DNA from 4 places in the Chromobacterium fluminis genome. Region 2 is predicted to be linked to each of the others. Evidence: predicted binding sites of a transcription regulator. Region 2 holds the regulator's gene; each other region holds the start of a gene.
What was found. The regulator FNR, encoded in region 2, switches genes on or off when oxygen is low (the NO sensors DNR and NnrR bind a similar motif). The targets are predictions, from matches to a motif close to TTGATNNNNATCAA.

Region 1 (4,559 bases), on a different contig from region 2:
GCCGCAAGCCATGGTGCGCAGGATGTCGCGGTCGTGCAGCGCCATTTCGATGCGTTCGTAGGCGTACTTGTCGTGCATGTAGTGGATGCAGTTCAGCGCCTTGACGTAAGTGGCGGCCAGCCAGTCCATCAGCAGGTCGAACTTGGGCATCAGTTCGTCGTAGGTCAGCACGTCGCTCTTGATCGGCTCAAAACCCTTGGCCACTTGCAGGCCGGATTTCTCATCCACGCCGCCGTTGATGGCGTAGAGCATGGCTTTGGCCAGGTTGGCGCGGGCGCCGAAGAATTGCATTTGCTTGCCGATGCGCATCGCGGAGACGCAGCAGGCGATGCCGTAGTCGTCGCCCCAGTGCGGACGCATCAGGTCGTCGTTTTCGTACTGGATGGAGCTGGTGTCGATGGACACTTTGGCGCAGAAGTCTTTGAAGCCGCGCGGCAGCTGGGTGGACCACAACACGGTCAGGTTGGGTTCCGGCGCCGGGCCCAGGTTGTACAGGGTGTTGAGGAAGCGGAAGCTGCTCTTGCTCACCAGGGTGCGGCCGTCTTCGCCCATGCCGCCGATGGATTCGGTCACCCAGGTCGGGTCGCCGGAGAACAGTTGGTCGTATTCCGGGGTGCGCAGGAAGCGCACGATGCGCAGCTTGATCACCAGGTCGTCGATCATTTCCTGGGCTTGTTCTTCCGTCAGCGCGCCGGAGGCCAGATCGCGCTCGATGTAGACGTCCAGGAAGGTGGCGACGCGGCCGAAGGACATGGCGGCGCCGTTTTGTTCTTTCACGGCGGCCAGGTAGGCGAAGTAGGTCCACTGCACCGCTTCGCGGGCGTTGACGGCCGGGCGGCTGATGTCGAAGCCGTATTTGGCGGCCATTTGCTTCAGTTCGTCCAGCGCGCGGAATTGTTCGGACAGTTCTTCGCGCAGGCGCAGCACGTCTTCGTTGAAAACGGCGTCGTCCAGCTCATGGAATACTTTTTGGCGTTCGGCGCGCAGGAAGTCGGTGCCGTACAGGGCCACGCGGCGGTAGTCGCCGATGATGCGGCCGCGGCCGTAGGCGTCCGGCAAGCCGGTGATCACGCCGGATTTACGCGCGGCCATGATGTCCGGGGTGTAGGTGTCGAACACGCCCTGGTTGTGGCTCTTGCGGTAGTGGGTCCACACGTCCTTGATGACCGGGTCCAGCTTGAAGCCGAAGGCTTCCAGGCCGTTTTCAACCATGCGCAGACCGCCGTTGGGCATGATGGCGCGCTTGAGCGGCGCATCGGTTTGCAGGCCGACGATGACTTCGCTGGCTTGGTCGATGTAGCCGGCGTCATGCGCGGTGATGGAGCTGCCGCGGTCCGCGGCTACGTCCAGCACGCCACGGGCGCGTTCTTCTTTCAGCAACTCGCTCAGGGTGTCCCACAGCTTTTGGGTGCGCGCGGTAGCGGGCGCCAGGAAGCTGGCGTCGCCTTCAAACGGCTTGTAGTTCAGCTGGATGAAGTTGCGGACATCCACCTTGCTTTGCCATTCACCACCGGTGAAATCGCGCCAGGGGTTGGCTTGAGTCGCGTCACGATTCAGAGCATCCATGTGTGCCTCCTAGTAACTATCAGTAAATGTTGAGTACTGAACATATTGTACATTCGGTTTCGAAAAAAATCGTTTGATCAAGATCAAATGCCGCAGACTAAAACCCGGTTTCCAAACCGGGTGCCGCGCCGGCAAAATTCCTTAAAAAACGCTTTATTTTCAATACCCTGAAATCCACCATCAACACGCCGTCATTGTAGCCGGCGCATTACATTCGAAAACGAACATCAAACACGGCTTCCGAGCGCCGTCGCGGCCGGTTTTGCGGCTTCGCGACGCACCGGCAGGGTGTGACGCTCCAGCAAGTAGACCACTAGGCCCACGCCCAGCGCGCCGCCGGCGATATTGCCCAGGGTGGCCGGAATCATATTGTGCAGGATAGCGGCGGCGTCCAGGCCTTGCATGCCGTGCAACAGGGCCAGCGAGAAGAAGGCCATATTGGCGATGCTGTGCTCAAAGCCGGAGAAGAAGAACACGAAGACCAGCAGCAGGATCATCAGCATCTTGGCCGCGTCGCCGGCCATGCGCAACGGCACCCATACCGCCAGACAGATCACCCAGTTGCACAGCGCGCCCTTCCAGAAGATTTCCCAAGCGCCGGCGTGAACCTTGTGCGCGGCCACGTTGAACAGCAGATGGTCGGCCGGCAGGCTGCCCATGCCGCCCGCTCCGGCAAACACCGCGGTGAACAACAACACGCCCAGCAAATTGCCCAGATAGACCATGGTCCAGCTGCGCAGCAGATTGCACACGCGGCAATCGCCGCTGAGCACGCCGATGCTGAAGTACATGACGTTGCTGGTGAACAGCTCCAGCTTGCAAACGATGATGCTGACCAGGGCCACGCCGAAGAAGCCGGCCACGGCGATGTAGTAGCCGGGAGAGCCGACGGCGAAGAAGACCTGGCCCAGCTTGAGGCTGACGCTGAGCACGACGGCGATCAGCGCGCCGGCCATGCCGGCGCTTAATAGGTAGCGCCCGGGGTGCTGTCGCAGCACGGTCTGTTTGGAGGCGGCTTCGGCCGCGACGTAGGCGAGTGTGGAGGCGTGATTCATGTTTTTCATTTCGCGAGCTTGAGCAGAGCCGCTGTCATGCGGGCCAACCTTATTAGAAAGCCTATCAACTGATCATGCCGTCTCTAAGGCTGGCTGGCGGAGAGGCCGGCTCAAGCCCAGTTCCTGCAATGTGTTTGTTGGCCACCTAGGAGGTTGGTTCCCATGCGAACGGATGCGCTGATTGTTGGTTCACGAAAATTTTATGTTCGTATTGCATCATTGTTGTTTGATAACTATCAAACGCAGGTCTTTCCCTTGCACACTTCTACTCAAGCCTTTCTTTTTACAACATGTCCGGCAAGGGATTTTCGGCCCCGCCGCGGTTCAGCCACCACCTAAGAGCGTGCTTACGGTTTAGCGAGCCAAAGCGAGACAAGACGAAAACAGCTGAGAAAGCGGAATTTACGAGTGGTACATGAGCATTTCGAAGCCGTACTCACCGTGAGGCGTCTCACCACGCGCAGCAGATCGTGAACAGGTTCTAAGGCCGCCAGCCCTCCTTACGAACTTCAAAGTTTGCCGCGCTTCTGCGGAACAGTCAGATAGAGACCTACAAGCGGCTTCAGAATGCTCATGCACCGCTTGTACATTCCTTATCTTCAACGACAAGGTCACGCCTCGTTCTTGCTCGCGAGACTTTGCACAGGCTCTTAGGCGAATGGAAAGCTCGATAGCCAACAATAAAAAACACCATGAAAATCATATAGATAATAGACAAACGATCGTTTGAACGCCGATGGCATGTTGGAAACCAACCAAATATTGTTCGTTTTGAAATATTTTTGTTCGTTTTCGAAAACAATTTTGTCGCTCAAATTTCATATTATGATACTCCACAGCCTCTTCCCCGCCAGACTGATATAGCAAATATCTTGACGTAAACCCCTGCTCCCAACACCTACCCCGCTACCCCTACCCTCGGCACAAACCTTAAATTAACTCATTATATTCATCAACTTACAAAACAATCGCCAACCTTTTTTTCACCCTCTCCACATCAGCGCCCCACACCTAAGCCATAGCGCACACCATGCCATTGGCGTGTTGCTCCGTGCTACAACTGCCTAGAACTATTGTGCAAAGTCGATGCACTTTTTCAAGCAAGCGCTCGATTTCACTCAGCAACAATCAGCAAAGCAACATGAAAACAAAACAATCCGAAAATTGGAATATTCCCCATATTGGTGCACTTCTAAGCCATTTTATAATGATTACCCTTTATTTTTCGTGTTTTTAAACCAAAAATAAGCAATCATCATGATATTGATAAGACATCAACAGCAAATAGCAATTGTTCGGATGTTCGTTTTGCTTCAAAATAAAGTTGATTAGAATCAACTGATGTTCTGAAAGGTGTAACCGCTGCGGTACAACTGCCTATACCATGCACATCAATGAAGCGTGACTCACTAATCAGCGGTTCCCGCTACTGACTAAAAGTCTAGCTAGCAAGAGATAAACGGCGCGTCGCTGAGCGGCACGTCAAAACGATTACCCCATTTGTCTTTTATGAAGGCCAATATCATGTCTCAAGCCGTTTCCACCCCCCTGCCCAAATCAGGCGCTTCGTCCTCTTGGACCAAGCAAGATACCGTCTGGATGTTGGGTCTGTACGGCACCGCCATTGGCGCCGGCACCCTGTTCCTGCCCATCAACGCCGGCATCGGCGGCCTGTGGCCGCTGATCGTCATGGCGCTGCTGGCCCTGCCGCTGACCTTCTTCGCTCACCGCGGCCTCACCCGTTTCGTGCTGTCCAGCTCCAAGCCGGGCGCGGATATCACTGAAGTCGTGGAAGAGCACTTCGGCGTGGGCGCCGGCAAGTTGATCACCCTGCTGTACTTCTTCGCCATCTACCCCATCTTGTTGGTGTACAGCGTGGCCATCACCAACACCGTGCAGTCCTTCATGGTCAACCAGCTGGGCGTGTCCGCTCCGCCG
Region 2 (4,559 bases):
CGCCGAGGCGCTGCAAGACGTCACCATCGCCTGCGCGTTGACCAGCCGCCGCCGCGAGCTGACCACCCCTCTGTCCACACCGCGTCAGACTACGCCGGAATTGGTGGCGCGCGCGCGCGCCGGCGAACAAGTGGCCCTGGTGTTCGGCAATGAAACCTTCGGCCTGTCGATCGAAGAAGTCGAGCAATGCAACCGTCTGGTCACCATCCCCGGCAACCCGGACTATTTCTCGCTGAATCTGGCGATGGCAGTGCAGGTGATGACCTACGAGCTGTTCAGCCACACCGGCGTGGACGTCGATTATCTGCGCGCCGACAGCGACGCGGCGGCGCTGGGCGAGGTGGAGGGCTTCTGCGGCCATCTGGAACAGACCATGGACAAGATAGGCTATTTCCGCCGCCGCAACAGCGAGCGGATGATGCGCCGGATGCGCACTCTGTTCAACCGCGCCGGCCTGCTGCGCGAGGAGATCGACATCCTGCGCGGCTTCCTCAAACAGGTGCAGCGCGCCGCCGACGGCGAAGTCCGCCGCGACGCGCCCGGACCGGATGGCGAATAAGCCGCCGTTCACCCTGCCCTACGCGCATCCGGCGGTGCGCGATCTGGCTTTTCTGCTCTCCGCGCCCTCCCCCTGGCGCAGCGGCGCGGACATCCCGCCACAACGGCTGCTGGGGGCAGACGGCCCGGCCTTGCTGCAAGCGCTGGACGCCGATCCGGCCGAGCTGCAGCACTGGCTGGCGCGCCAGCCCACCCGCCGTCTGGGCCATTACGCCGAGCGCTTGCTGTCCTTCTGGTTCCGCTTGGCGCCGCACATCGAACTGGTCGCCAGCAATCTGCCGGTGCGCGGTCCGGACGGCCGCACCGTCGGCGAATTCGACTTCCTTTTGCGCCTCGACGGCCAACCGCTGCATCTGGAAGCCGCCAGCAAGTTCTACCTGCAACTAGGCCGCAGCGCCGATACGCTGACCGGCCCCAGCCTGCGCGACGCCTGGGCGCTGAAAGCCCATAAGCTGCAGACCCAGCTGCGCCTGTCCCGCCATCCCGCGGCGCAAGCTGCGCTGCCGGCGGGCTTCGACGGCTGCGCTGTCGGCGCCCGGCTCAGCGGTTGGCTGTTCCACGCCCTGGACACCTCGCCGGAACCTCCGCCCGGCGCTCTGCCCCTCTACGGGCAATACTGGCCGCTGCGCGGCGACTGGCCTGCGTTGAACGCGGACTCCCGCTGGGCCTGGCTGCCCAGGCTCAGCTGGCTGGCGCCGGCGCGCCTCTCGCGGGAACACACCGCCGACGCGGCGGAACTGCGCGCGCGGCTGGAACAGGCCGAGGCGCCGCAGCTGCTGGCCGAACTGCAACCCGGCCCCGACGGCGACTGGCACGAAGTGGCGCGCGGCTTCGCCGTGCCGCCCGGATGGCCTCAAGAAGCGCCCTTGTCGCGGCTGCTGCGGCAAATCGCCGACTGCGCGCCGTCCCCATGAAAAAAGGCAAGCCCGATGGCTTGCCTAAGAACCTGTTTACAATCCGCTGCGCGTCGGCGATACGGCGTTGAAACCAGCTTCGAAATGCTCATGTACCACGTGTACATTCCGCTTTCTCAGCCGCTTTCGCCTTGTCTCGCCTTAGCTCGCAAGATCGTAAACACGCTCTTGCGTCTTTCACGACTCTGCCTAAGCGGCGGAATCAATGGCCGTTGGCGTGGGCGCAGCCGGAAATCAGCGCCTTCAACTCATCCACCATCACTAGCTGGATATGCTTATGGTCTACCGTGATCCAGCCTTGCTGCTGGAACTTGGACAGCGTGCGGCTGACGGTTTCCAGTTTCAACCCCAGGAAGCTGCCGATTTCCTCGCGGCTCATGCGCAGGATGAAATCATTGGCGGCGAAGCCCCGGGTGGACAGACGCTGGGACAAATTGAGCAAGAAAGCGGCTAGACGTTCTTCCGCCTTCATGTTGCCCAATAGCAACATTACATTTTGATCGCGAACGATCTCGCGGCTCATCAGTCGGTAGAAGTGGTGCTGCAAGGTGGGAATTTCGCGACCCAGGCTCTCCATGCGGCTGAACGGCAACTCGCACACCTCGCTGTCCTCCAGCGCGATGGCGTCGCAACCGTGAACATTGGCGGAAATGCCGTCCAAACCCATCAGTTCGCCGGACATGTGGAAGCCGGTCACCTGTTCGCGGCCGTCCTGGCTGGCCACGCTGGTCTTGAAGAAGCCGGTACGCACCGCGAACAGAGAGCGGAAGCCCTCGCCGCTTCGGAACAGGTATTCGCCGCGCTTCAAACGACGGCTCTGGCGGATCACCGCGTCAAGCTGGGTCAGCTCCTCGCGGTTGAGCCCCACAGGCAGACAGAGTTCCTTCAGGCTGCAGTTGGAGCAGGAGACCTTCAGGTTATGCAAAGAGATATGATTCTGATCGGACATGGCATGTTTAGTACAAGCTTGCGATGAAGCTTGACCCTTATCAAAGCGAAATTCGCAGGATTTCCGCAAATTTACCAGTCCACCAGAGGTTTTGCTATCCAAATACGACATGAAGACCACCCACCCATTTTCTCCTGCCCATTTTGAATTCGACCGCGCTCTGATTGAACGCCTCGACGGGACAGGTCCTAGATATACGTCATACCCGACAGCGGATCGCTTTACGCCGGGTTTTGCCGAAAGAGACTACATCCACTGGCTACGGCAGCGCAGCATCGGCGCCAACCGGAAACCTTTATCATTGTACGCTCATATACCTTTTTGCAACACTATCTGCTACTACTGCGGTTGCAACAAGATCATCACCAAGGACAGCGGCAAAGCCGACTTGTATCTGGACTACCTGGAAAAGGAAGTCCGGATGGTCGCCTCCTGTCTGGGCCGTCGAGAGCAGGTGATACAGCTGCATTTCGGCGGCGGCACCCCAACGTTCCTGTCCGACGCGCAACTGGAACGATTGATGACCTTGCTCAAGACTCATTTCGAGTTCTTGAAGGAGGGGGAGTATTCCATAGAAATAGACCCGCGCAAAGTCAGCGCGGCTACAATTTTCAAGCTGGCTGAATTCGGCTTCAACCGCATCAGCGTCGGCATCCAGGACTTCGAGCCCGCGGTGCAGCAGGCGGTGAACCGCGTGCAATCCGAGGAGGAAACGCTGGAGGTGATCCAGGCGGCGCGCGACGCCGGCTTCAAGTCCGTCAGCGTCGATCTGATCTACGGCCTGCCCTTGCAGAGCCGGGAATCGGTGCGCCGCACGCTGGACAAGGTGATCGCCATCGGTCCGGACCGGCTGGCGCTGTACAACTACGCCCATCTGCCCACCGTGTTCATGCCGCAGCGCCGCATCAACGAGGCCGATCTGCCGTCGCCGGAAACCAAGCTGGACATCCTGCAGGACTCGGTGCAACGTCTATCCGATGCCGGTTATGTGTTCATCGGCATGGATCACTTTGCCAAGCCGGACGACGAATTGGCCTCCGCCCTGCGCCAGGGCCGGCTGCAACGCAATTTCCAGGGTTACTCCACGCATGCGGACTGCGACATGATTGGCCTTGGCGTGTCCTCCATCGGCAAGGTCGGCCCCTGCTACAGCCAGAGCGCCAAAGACCTGGACAGCTACTACGCGGCGCTGGACAGCGGCCATCTGCCGGTGCTGCGCGGACTGACGCTGGACAATGACGATATCCTGCGCCGCAGCATCATCCAGGGCCTGATGTGCCGTTTCTCGCTGTCGGTGGAAGCGCTGGAAGAAATTCACGGCATCAACTTCGCCGAGTACTTCGCCGAAGAGCTGCCGCAGATCCGCGAATACCAGCAACTGGGCCTGCTGTCCTTCGACGGCGACTTCATCATGGTGGAACCCAAGGGCCGCTTCCTGATCCGCAATATCGCGATGATCTTCGACCGGCACCTGCGGGAGCGCCGTACTCAAGCTCGCTACTCCAAAACCATTTGAGCCAGCCCCATGACAAAACAGCCCGCGTCTGGACGCGGGCTGTTTATCGTTGGGGCCTGGCATAGGCTTACCAGATGTCTTTTTCCACCTTGGCCGCCAGTTCCGGGTAATCCGCCACCTTGAACACAGGAGTGGACTCGCCTTGCTTCAACTGACGCTCGTAGTCCTTCAACACGATGAAGAAGTAACGCGACAACAATACAATGGCCACCAGGTTGATCAAGGCCATCAAACCCATGGCGAAGTCGGCCATGTCCCACACCAGCGGCAAGCTGGCCACAGCGCCGAACATTACCATCGCCAGCACGATCAGCCGGAACACCAACAAAATCCACTTATTGCTGCGAATGAATTCGACATTGCCCTCGGCGTAAGCGTAATTGCCGATGATGGTGGAAAAGGCGAACAAGAACATCGCCACCGCCAGGAAGGACGCCCCGATCGGACCAAACTGGGCCTCGATGGCCTTCTGCGTCAGCGCCACCCCGCTCAAACCCTGATCATGCACCCCGGACAGCAGAATGATGGCAGCCGTGGCGGTACAGATCACCATGGTGTCGATGAAGACGCCGAACATCTGAATCGCGCCCTGGCTTGCCGGATGGCGCGAGGTCGCCGTCGC
Region 3 (4,559 bases), on a different contig from region 2:
GGCATCTGCCTGGCTACCAGGTCTCGGTGGTGGACACCATAGGCGCGGGCGATGCGCATTGCGCCGGTTTGTTGGCCGGCTTGTCCAGCGGCTGGCCGCTGCATTACGCGGTGGATCTGGGCAATCGGCTGGCGGCCTGCGTGGTGGCCAGCGCCGGCCCGGACGCGGCGACGGATTGGGACAGCTTGAACCGCCGCTTTCCCGCCACCTGCCTATGAGCCACATAGGGCGTGTTTGAGGCCGGGAGGCGGGCTTGGCGCGGCGAAAGTGGCAAAAGAAAGACGGATAGGGGTGGAAACGCCGCAATTGGCGTCAAGTGCTGGACATAAAGGGGCATTACTTAGTACTCTCCCACCCTCGTGAGCGCCTGCCCGGCTATGGAGCGCCCGGAGGGTTCCGTTTGGCGCTTTCATCCATTGCCGTCAAGTTGGCTTCGCCGTCGGCAAGCAGGGCGGGCCGATGGGTGTGGGAGCCGCACCCCCCGTTCCGGCAGGACGCGCCGCCTGGGTCCGGCTCCCGGACGCCCGCCATGATCGGCGGTTTTCACGACGCGCAGACGTCTTGTCTGCGCGTGTTGGTCAAGCCTGATTACGATGTCGTCATTTTTTGGTTGGCTGTCAAGCTGGCCGGGCGACTGGTTGCAGCGCTTCGCTTGATTAGGCAGCATGCGCTGCTTTTGCATCAATGGATCTAGATAGAAGTTCATGAAGCCAAATACTGAAACGGCACTCGGTGCTGCACTTAAGTCCGCTGTACAAAGTCTGTCCAAGAAAAAGCAGACCGAGATGATCGCGGATCATGTCTACAGCAAGTTCGACGTTTTCCGCCAGTTTCGTCCGCTGGCCTTGGGCATCCATGAGAGCCTGATCGCGGCCTTGCCGCAGTTCGACTCGACGCTGATCTCCCGCGTGGTGGCCAATCACTGTCGCAAGCCGCGCTACGTCAAGTCTCTGGCGCGCGGCGGCAAGCGTTTCGATCTGGCCAACAAACCGGTGGGCGAAGTGAGCGCGGAAGAGAAAAAGGCGGCGGAACAAATGTCCGCGCCCAAGCCGGCTCCGGTCCCGGCTGCGGTGGCTCCGGCCGAACCCGCTGGCGACGCCGCGGAATAAGCGTGCCGCGGCCTCGTGGCAAGAACGTAAAACAGCCTGACAGATCCGTTTGTCAGGCTGTTTTGCATTGGCGAGGCGGAACATTGGCGTTGGCGAGGCGGTCGCAGCAGAACGCGCCGCGCGGCGCCGAATCAGGACAGGAGTAGAATACCCGGCATGAAACGTCTTTTCTTGTGGGCCGCCATGGCTCTGAGCTTGTCCGCCTGCAGCGCGTTGCAACAACTGGGCGCGCCCATCAGTTCGCATCCTTCCTCTCCGGCCAAGAGCCGGCAGCAGACGGCTCCGGCGTCCAGCGCCAAGTCGGACGCCTTGTTGCGGGAGGCCAACCGCCTGGCGGACAAGGTCAAGAGCGGCGAGTTGACTAGGCTGGCCGCCGCGGATCAGTTGGGCGCATTTCGGCTCAAGGCGGTGGGGTCCAACCCCATCGACGACAACACCTTTGCCATGTACCGTTATCTGACGGTAGAGCGCGAGGCGGGCCGCATCGATCAGGACACGTTCCGAGCCAAGATGGACGAGCGTCTGAGGGAATGGATGAGGCGGTGGCCCAAGATGAATCCCAAGCCGGCGGATCCTGCGTTCACTAACTTCCTGCTCAAACTGTACGGCTTGCCGGCCCTGGGGGCTTGAACATGGGCAAGAAAGTCAAGCCGGACGAGGCTGGCTGTCCCTGCGGGCTGGGCGGCGCTTACGCTGCCTGTTGCGGTCGTTATCTGAGCGAAGGCGGCGAACCGGCGCCCACGGCGGAAGCCTTGATGCGTTCGCGCTATACCGCTTACGCGCGCGGCGACGAGGCGTATCTGCTGGCGAGCTGGCATCCAAGCACCCGGCCGCCGGCGCTGGACCTGGCCGCGGACGCAGGCGTGGTCAAATGGCTGGGTCTGGAGGTGCTGGCGACGGAGGCCGGCGGCGAGGCCGACGCCGAGGGCGTGGTGGAGTTCGCCGCGCGCTACAAGGTGAGCGGCAAGGCCGAGCGCATGCGCGAGCGTAGTCGCTTTGCGCGCGAGGACGGCCGCTGGTTCTATCTGTCCGGCGAATTGAGCTGAGCTGTTGCTAGGGAGTCTAGTGCTTCTGCGTTCGCAGCAGGCTCTCGATGGCGCGCTCCAGCGCCGCTGGTTTGACGTAGGGGGCGAAACGCTTGCGGATGCGCCCTTCGCCGTCCACCAGGAATTTGGTGAAATTCCATTTGATGCGCCGGCTGCCCAGCAAGCCGGGTTTGGCGGCGACGAGATGACGCCAGAGCGGATGCGCGTCGGCGCCGTTGACGTCGATCTTGGCGGATAGCGCGAAGCTGACCCCGAAATTCTTCTGACAGAACTGGCCTATGGCGGCGGCGTCCCCAGGCTCCTGGCCGCCGAACTGATTGCAGGGGAAGCCGATGATCTCCAGGCCTTGCTCGCGGTAGCGCTGGTACAGCTGTTCCAGGCCGCCTAATTGCGCGGTGAAGCCGCACTCGCTGGCGGTGTTGACCAGCAATAGCACTTTGCCGCGATAGCTCGCCAGCGGCAGGGTCTGCCCGTTTAAAGTCTCAATGGAAAAATCATATATGTCCGGCATATTTTCGCTCTTCGCCAAAGCGAAGATCATGGCAAGAAACCGGAAGAAGAGCAATTGAGCAGAGACATAAAAAAAGGGGCGCAACGGCAAGGGGGAACCGCTACGCCCCAAGAAGAAATCAATTGCTGTACAAGGGCCGACCAACCGGGAAAGTCAGCTAACCCTCTGTTTATCCTAGAACATTAAGGTGAAATTGCGAGGACGGATTTGGCGTGGTTTAAATGACAAAGGGATGGCCAGGCCATCCCTTTTTTGCAGGCGGGAAGCGATTCAGGGACGCGGCAGCGTCACGCCCACCTGGCCCATGTATTTGCCGGCGCGGTCTCTGTAGGACACGTCGCAGACTTCATCGGATTCGAAGAACAAGACCTGGGCTACGCCCTCGTTGGCGTAGATTTTGGCCGGCAGCGGCGTGGTGTTGGAGAACTCCAGGGTCACATAGCCTTCCCATTCCGGCTCGAACGGAGTGACGTTGACGATGATGCCGCAACGGGCGTAAGTGGACTTGCCCAGGCATACGGTCAACACCGAGCGCGGGATGCGGAAATATTCCACGGTGCGAGCCAGCGCGAAGCTGTTGGGCGGAATGATGCAATAGCCCTTGCCGGAGACTTCCACGAAGGAGTTGGGGTCGAAGTTTTTCGGGTCGACGATGGTGCTGTTGATATTGGTGAACACCTTGAATTCGTCGGCGCAGCGGATGTCGTAACCGTAGCTGGAGGTGCCGTAGGAGATCACCTTCTGGCCATCCACCATCTTGATCTGGTTGGCCTCGAAGGGTTCTATCATATTGTACTCGGCCGCCATCCGGCGAATCCATTTGTCCGATTTGATGCTCATTGTCTTTGGCCCGTAGCTTATCGATTGATTGTCCGCGATTTTAACCGCAAGCGCTGTGGGCGGCTATCGATAATCCAAGGCGGATCCGGATAGGACAATGCTATTGATGCAGGTCAAGCAGAGCGGGAATTGCCGTGGTTTGCCGATATTCGACGTGGTTTGGCTGGATATACTAATGCAAACCATTCTCGTTCTTGATCGGATCATCATGTTGACTTTGGATGTATTTCCCGCCGGCCGCCACGGCGTGGTCGACCGTCTGGAGCTGGCCGAAGAGGCCATGCGTCGCGTCGCCGCCTTTGGCCTGGAGCCGGGCTGCCGTTTTTATTTGCGTCGGGCGGCGCCCTTGGGCGGGCCTTTGTTGCTGGATGTCGGCGCCACCCGCTTCCTGTTGCGGCGCAGTCTGGCGCGCTTCATCGTGGCGAGGGTGGCGGTATGAAGCGTTTCGCCCTGATCGGCTTGCCGAACACCGGCAAGTCCACTTTGTTCAACCGTCTGACCGGCATGTCGCAGCGTGTCGGCAATTGGCCGGGCCTGACCATAGAACTGAGCAGCGCGCGTTTGTTGTTGGGTGGCCACATGGTGGAGTTGGTGGATTTGCCCGGCGTCAATGATTTGACCGGCTATTCCGACGACGAGGCGGTGGTGCGCGACGTGTTGCTGGCCAGCGCTTTCGATGGCGCCATCCTGGTGCTCAACGCCAGCCAGCTGGACCGGCAATTGCCGCTGGCCTTGCAGGTGCTGGCCAGCGGTCTCAACTGCCAAGTGGTGTTGAATATGGCGGACGAGGCCAAGGGGCTGGGCGTGAGCCTGGATGTGGAGTGTTTATCGGAACGTCTGGGCGCGCCGGTATCGCTGGTGTCGGCCAGGCATATGCAAGGCTGGCCGCCGCTGATGGCGAGTTTGAACCGACTGGCCAACAATGGGGCTCCGGCCGCGAGAGCGAGGCTGGACGCGGTTCCGGACACCCAGGCGGCGATGGCGGAGGCCAAACGCTTGCTGGACGGCTGCTGGGCCTTGCCGGCTATGCTGCCAGCGCGGCTGACCGAGAAG
Region 4 (4,559 bases), on a different contig from region 2:
GCTCGTTTTGATCCGCCGGCAGCGCGCCCAACTGCTCGACGCGGTGGCGCACCACCTTGCCCAGGGCCGCCGAGGCCGAGGTGGCGTAGACGGTGCGCTCGCCCAGATCGAACACATAGCGTTTGTCGCCGTTGGTATGCGACAGCGCGTCCAGCTTGGCCGCCAGCCACCCGTGGTCGCGGCAGCGCATGTCCATGGACAGGGTTTTGGCCACCGCGCCCAGGCCGCGCTGTTCCTCGGTGGCGTTGACCCAGCATTCAAACGGCGACACCCGGCCGTTCTCCACATGGCCCACCACTACGGCGAAATCGCCGGCGTCGCCTTCCACCATGAATGTCCACGACGGGTTGCCTTCCTTCAGCTTGGGCCGGTTCGGCCATTTCAGGCTGGACAGCGCCGGTGTCGGCGCGGTATTGAGCACCACGCGGCGGTCCGGATCGCCGTCGCCGTTGCCGGACAGGTCCTGCGGCGTGGCGGCGCTGGGCTTGGCCGGCTCCACCGACAACACCGAACCCAGCACGCTATTGGGCCGGTAGGTGGTGATGCCCTTCAGGCCGGCGCGCCAGGCTTCCAGGTACAGGCTTTCGAAATCGTCGAAGGGGTAATCGCCGGGCACGTTCACCGTCTTGGAAATGGCGGTGTCGATATAGGGCGCCACCGCCGCCACCATGCGCATATGGTCCAGCGCGCTCATTTCCAGCGCGGAGACGAAATACTCCGGCAAGGCGTTGGTGTCCCCGCCCTGCATCCGGTAAACACGGTAGGCGTGGTCTTCCACCAGGTATTCCTGCTGGCTGCCGTCGGCCATGCGCTTCTTGCGGGTGTAGAACCAGGAGAACGGCGGTTCGATGCCGTTGGAGGCATTGTCGGCGAAGGCCAGCGAAATGGTGCCGGTGGGCGCGATGGACAATAGGTGCGAGTTGCGGATGCCGTGCTTGCGGATGCGCGCCTTGATCGCCTCCGGCAGCCGGCTGGCGCAATGCGGCGCGGCCAGGTAGGCGTCGGCGTCGAACAGCGGGAAACCGCCTTTCTCGATGGCGAGATCCACCGAAGCGTCGTAGGCGGCGTCGCGCATCGCCTCGGATATGCGGCTGGCGAAGCGGCGGCCCTCCTCGCTGTCATAGCGTATTTTCAGCATGATCAGCGCGTCGCCCAGGCCGGTGAAGCCCAGGCCGACGCGCCGCTTGGCCTGCGCCTCGCGCTGCTGTTCCTCCAGCGGCCACACCGTCAGATCCAACACATTGTCCAGCATGCGCACCGACATGCGCACCACTTTCTCGAAGCTCTTGAAGTCGAAGCTGGGCTTGTCCCCAAAGGGCTGACGCACGTGGCGGCACAGATTGATGGAACCCAGATCGCAGCAGCCGTAGTCCGGCAGCGGCTGTTCGCCGCAGGGGTTGGTGGACTCGATCACCTCGCAGTAGGACAGATTGTTGTCCTGGTTGATGCGGGTCATGAACAGCACGCCCGGCTCGGCGTGGTCGTAGGTGGAGGCCATGATCTGCCGCCACAGTTCGCGCGCCGGCACGGCGCGGTAGACCCACAGGCCGTCCTCGCGCTGGTAACTGCCGGGGAAGGCGTCGGACGAGGGTTCCACCGCATGGGTCAGCTCCCAGGCGACGTCCGCTTCCACCGCGCGCATGAAGTCGTCGGACACCCCCACCGAGATATTGAAATTGCGCAGATCGCCCTGGTCCTTGGCGTGGATGAAGTCCTCCACGTCCGGGTGAGAAATGTCCAGCACTCCCATCTGCGCGCCGCGGCGCGCGCCGGCGGATTCCACCGTCTCGCAGCTGCGGTCGAACACCCGCATATAGGACACCGGGCCGGACGCGCGGCTGTTGGTGCCCTTGACTCGCGCGCCCTTGGGACGGATGCGCGAGAAGTTGTAGCCGACGCCGCCGCCGCGGCGCATGGTTTCCGCGGCCTGCAGCAGCGCCTCGTAAATGCCCACCTTGCCGTTTTCGGTTTCGGACACCGAATCGCCCACCGGCTGCACGAAGCAATTGATCAAGGTGGCGCGCAAATCGGTGCCGGCGGCGGAATTGATGCGGCCGCCGGGAATAAAGCCGTTTTCCAGCGTTTGATAGAACAGCGGCTCGAAACGCGCCGGGTCGCTTTCCAGCGCCGCCAGCGCCTTGGCCACGCGCAGGCGCACTTCGCTCACGCTGTGTTCGCCGTTCTTGGCGTATTTTTCCAGCAATACCTCGCGGGAGATGTCCTGCTCGGTCATGGCGGCGATGTTTTCCTGCTTCATGGTTCCCGGTTCCTCTTGAATTGCGGCCTGCGGCGGCCAGGGCGGCCCCCTTCCAGCATGCAATGGACTGTGTGGGCCGCAAAAGGTTTCAACACGTCCGATACGCAACATCTGGAAAAGAAAAACGGCGTATTACACTATATGTAGTTACGCCGTTCGTTGACACATATCAAGCGCTATTCCACCCCATCGTCGCTTTTCCCTATCGTCATGGGCAAAAACACGACGCGCGGCGGCCGCCTCACGGCGTCTTCAGTTTCACCTCCAGCGGCACCCCGTCGCGACCGGCGGAGACCTTGACCGGCTCGCCCAGTTGGATGCGCTCCTGCAGAGCCGGATCGGTCTTGATCATAGCCGCGCGCGCGTTGGCGGCGCGTTGCTTGGCCAGTTGCTGCAGGTTGGCGTCGGTGATGCTCTGCGCGGCGATCAACTCGTCGCGCAGCAGCTTGCCCAGGGCCGCGCCGGACGGCCCGCCCGGCTTCAGCGTGTGGCCCAGCAGCTTGAAGCGGCCGATCTGCTTGCCGTACACCGATTTGACCGCGGACAGGATTTCGCCGTCCTGCATGTCCGGCAGCGGCAGCGGCTCGCCGGCGCCCAACTGATGGCCGGCGGCGGCGAAGATGGCCAGATCGGTTTGCGCGCGCGCCATTTCCTTGCGGTCCGCGTCGGTGTTGTAACCGCCGCTGATGGACAGCATCAGCTTGGGCCGCTTCACCATCAGCCCGGCCACTTTGACCAGCTTCTCGCGCTCCGGCGGCGTCACATTGGCCTCGCCGGCCACGAAGCGGATATCGTCGAAGCCCTCGCCGCCCAGCAAGGCGCCCAGCGCGCGGAACGGCGCGGTCACCACCTTGGTCACCACGTTGACGATGGCTTTCCAGATGACCTTGCCGTAGCTGAACTGCGGATCGTCCAGGCTGCCGGCCACCGGCAAGTCCAGATCGATGCGTTTGTCGCTGTCCTCCAGAATGGCCACCGCCAGCCGCAGCGGCAGCCGCGGGCCCTTGTATTCACTGTCCGGCAGCTCGTCGCCCAGTTGCAGGGAATCGATCACCACCCGGTTCTCGCCCTTGAGCTGGCGCTGCTCCAGCAGATAGCGCAGGTCCACCGACAAGCGGCCGTCCTTGACCTGCCAGCCGGCGAAGTTCATCGAATACGGGTTCAGCGTGCCCATGGAGATATTGCGGAAAGCCAGGGTGATGTCGGTGTTGTCGGTGGGCGCCAGCGGCGACAGCGCGCCGCGCACCTTGACGTCGCCAAACTGATCCACATCGCCGTCCAGCGTGATATTGCCGCGCTGCTGGGCGCGGGTGGAGAGGTTCTGGATCGAGCCCCGCAGATTATGCATGTCGGAGGCGAAGTCCGGCTTCATGCCGTGGTCGGCGAACTGCACCCGGCCGCCCTGCACATGAATAGACTTCACCTCCACCTGGGGCAACGGCGACGCCTTGGCCTTAGGTGCGGCCGGCTTGCCGCCCTGGCCGGCGAACAGGCGCTTGAGGTTGAGCTCGCGCTTGTCGTCCAACACCAGCCGCGCCGCCGGCCCTTGCAGCCGAACATCGTTGATCGCCACTTTCAGCGGCATGCCCTGAGCGCTGAGGCCGCGCACTTGCAGATCGCGCCAGCCCAACAAGGGCAATTTCTCGCCCGGCTCATACACCGCCAGCCGCGCCACGCCCGCTGAGCCGCCGACGCGCCAGCCGCGCGCGCCGACATCCAGATTCAGATCCACCGACAGCGCGCCGCCGCCGAAGCGCAGCGGCGTGCCGCTCAAGGCGTACGGCGCCAACGGCGCCAGCTGCACTCCGTCGGCGCGTAGCTTGCCCTTGAACGCGCCGGCGGCGGCGTCGATATCGGCCTTGGCCGCCAGCTTGCCGCCGTTGAGCTTGCCGGCCAGGTCTACCGCCAGCCGCTGGCCGTCGTCCACCGCCACCGTGCCGCCCAGGCCGGACAAGGCCACGCTCACCGGTTTGGGCAGGCCGCGGTCGGTCCAGCTCAGTTGGCTGTCCCGCAGTTCCATTTCCGGATAAGAGAACTTCCAGGCCGGCGCCGCCTCCCCCTGGGGGCGCGCCGGCGCGGGGGTCGGTTTGGAACGGCCGGCGGACTCGAACAAGCGGGCCAGATTGATCTGGCCGGCGCGGTCGCGCTCCACCTTGGCCTCAAGGCCGCTCAGCGTCAGCTTGCCCGGCTCGATGCGGCGGCCTTGTTGCAATAACTGGCTGGACGCCAGTTCTGCGCTGGCGAGGCTCAAAACCGGTGCCGCGCCTTGCGCGCCCAGCTTCAGCTCGTCCAACCGCGCCAG

Region 1: a site for FNR is predicted at 2,848-2,861, ahead of HA052_RS19195 (formate/nitrite transporter family protein). Genes of this name have one in related genera too.
Region 3: a site for FNR is predicted at 3,610-3,623, ahead of HA052_RS10535 (FeoA family protein). Genes of this name have one in related genera too.
Region 4: a site for FNR is predicted at 2,417-2,430, ahead of HA052_RS21040 (adenosylcobalamin-dependent ribonucleoside-diphosphate reductase). Genes of this name have one in related genera too.

Annotation. Positions count from the first base shown of each region.
Region 1 is NZ_JAAOMA010000032.1:54,636-59,194, reverse strand. Features, by position in the region: gene pflB (formate C-acetyltransferase) at 1-1,566, opposite strand, end outside; gene HA052_RS19195 (formate/nitrite transporter family protein) at 1,794-2,621, opposite strand; gene HA052_RS19190 (HAAAP family serine/threonine permease) at 4,146-4,559, shown strand, end outside.
Region 2 is NZ_JAAOMA010000018.1:21,847-26,405, forward strand. Features, by position in the region: gene HA052_RS13825 (RNA methyltransferase) at 1-559, shown strand, start outside; gene HA052_RS13830 (DUF1853 family protein) at 549-1,472, shown strand; gene fnr (fumarate/nitrate reduction transcriptional regulator Fnr) at 1,675-2,421, opposite strand; gene hemN (oxygen-independent coproporphyrinogen III oxidase) at 2,531-3,937, shown strand; gene HA052_RS13845 (alanine/glycine:cation symporter family protein) at 4,005-4,559, opposite strand, start outside.
Region 3 is NZ_JAAOMA010000012.1:99,515-104,073, reverse strand. Features, by position in the region: gene HA052_RS10565 (PfkB family carbohydrate kinase) at 1-218, shown strand, start outside; gene HA052_RS10560 (ProQ/FINO family protein) at 705-1,109, shown strand; gene HA052_RS10555 (putative periplasmic lipoprotein) at 1,266-1,739, shown strand; gene HA052_RS10550 (YchJ family protein) at 1,742-2,155, shown strand; gene HA052_RS10545 (glutathione peroxidase) at 2,172-2,666, opposite strand; gene dcd (dCTP deaminase) at 2,937-3,506, opposite strand; gene HA052_RS10535 (FeoA family protein) at 3,682-3,945, shown strand; gene feoB (ferrous iron transport protein B) at 3,942-4,559, shown strand, end outside.
Region 4 is NZ_JAAOMA010000039.1:20,414-24,972, reverse strand. Features, by position in the region: gene HA052_RS21040 (adenosylcobalamin-dependent ribonucleoside-diphosphate reductase) at 1-2,257, opposite strand, end outside; gene HA052_RS21035 (DUF748 domain-containing protein) at 2,499-4,559, opposite strand, start outside.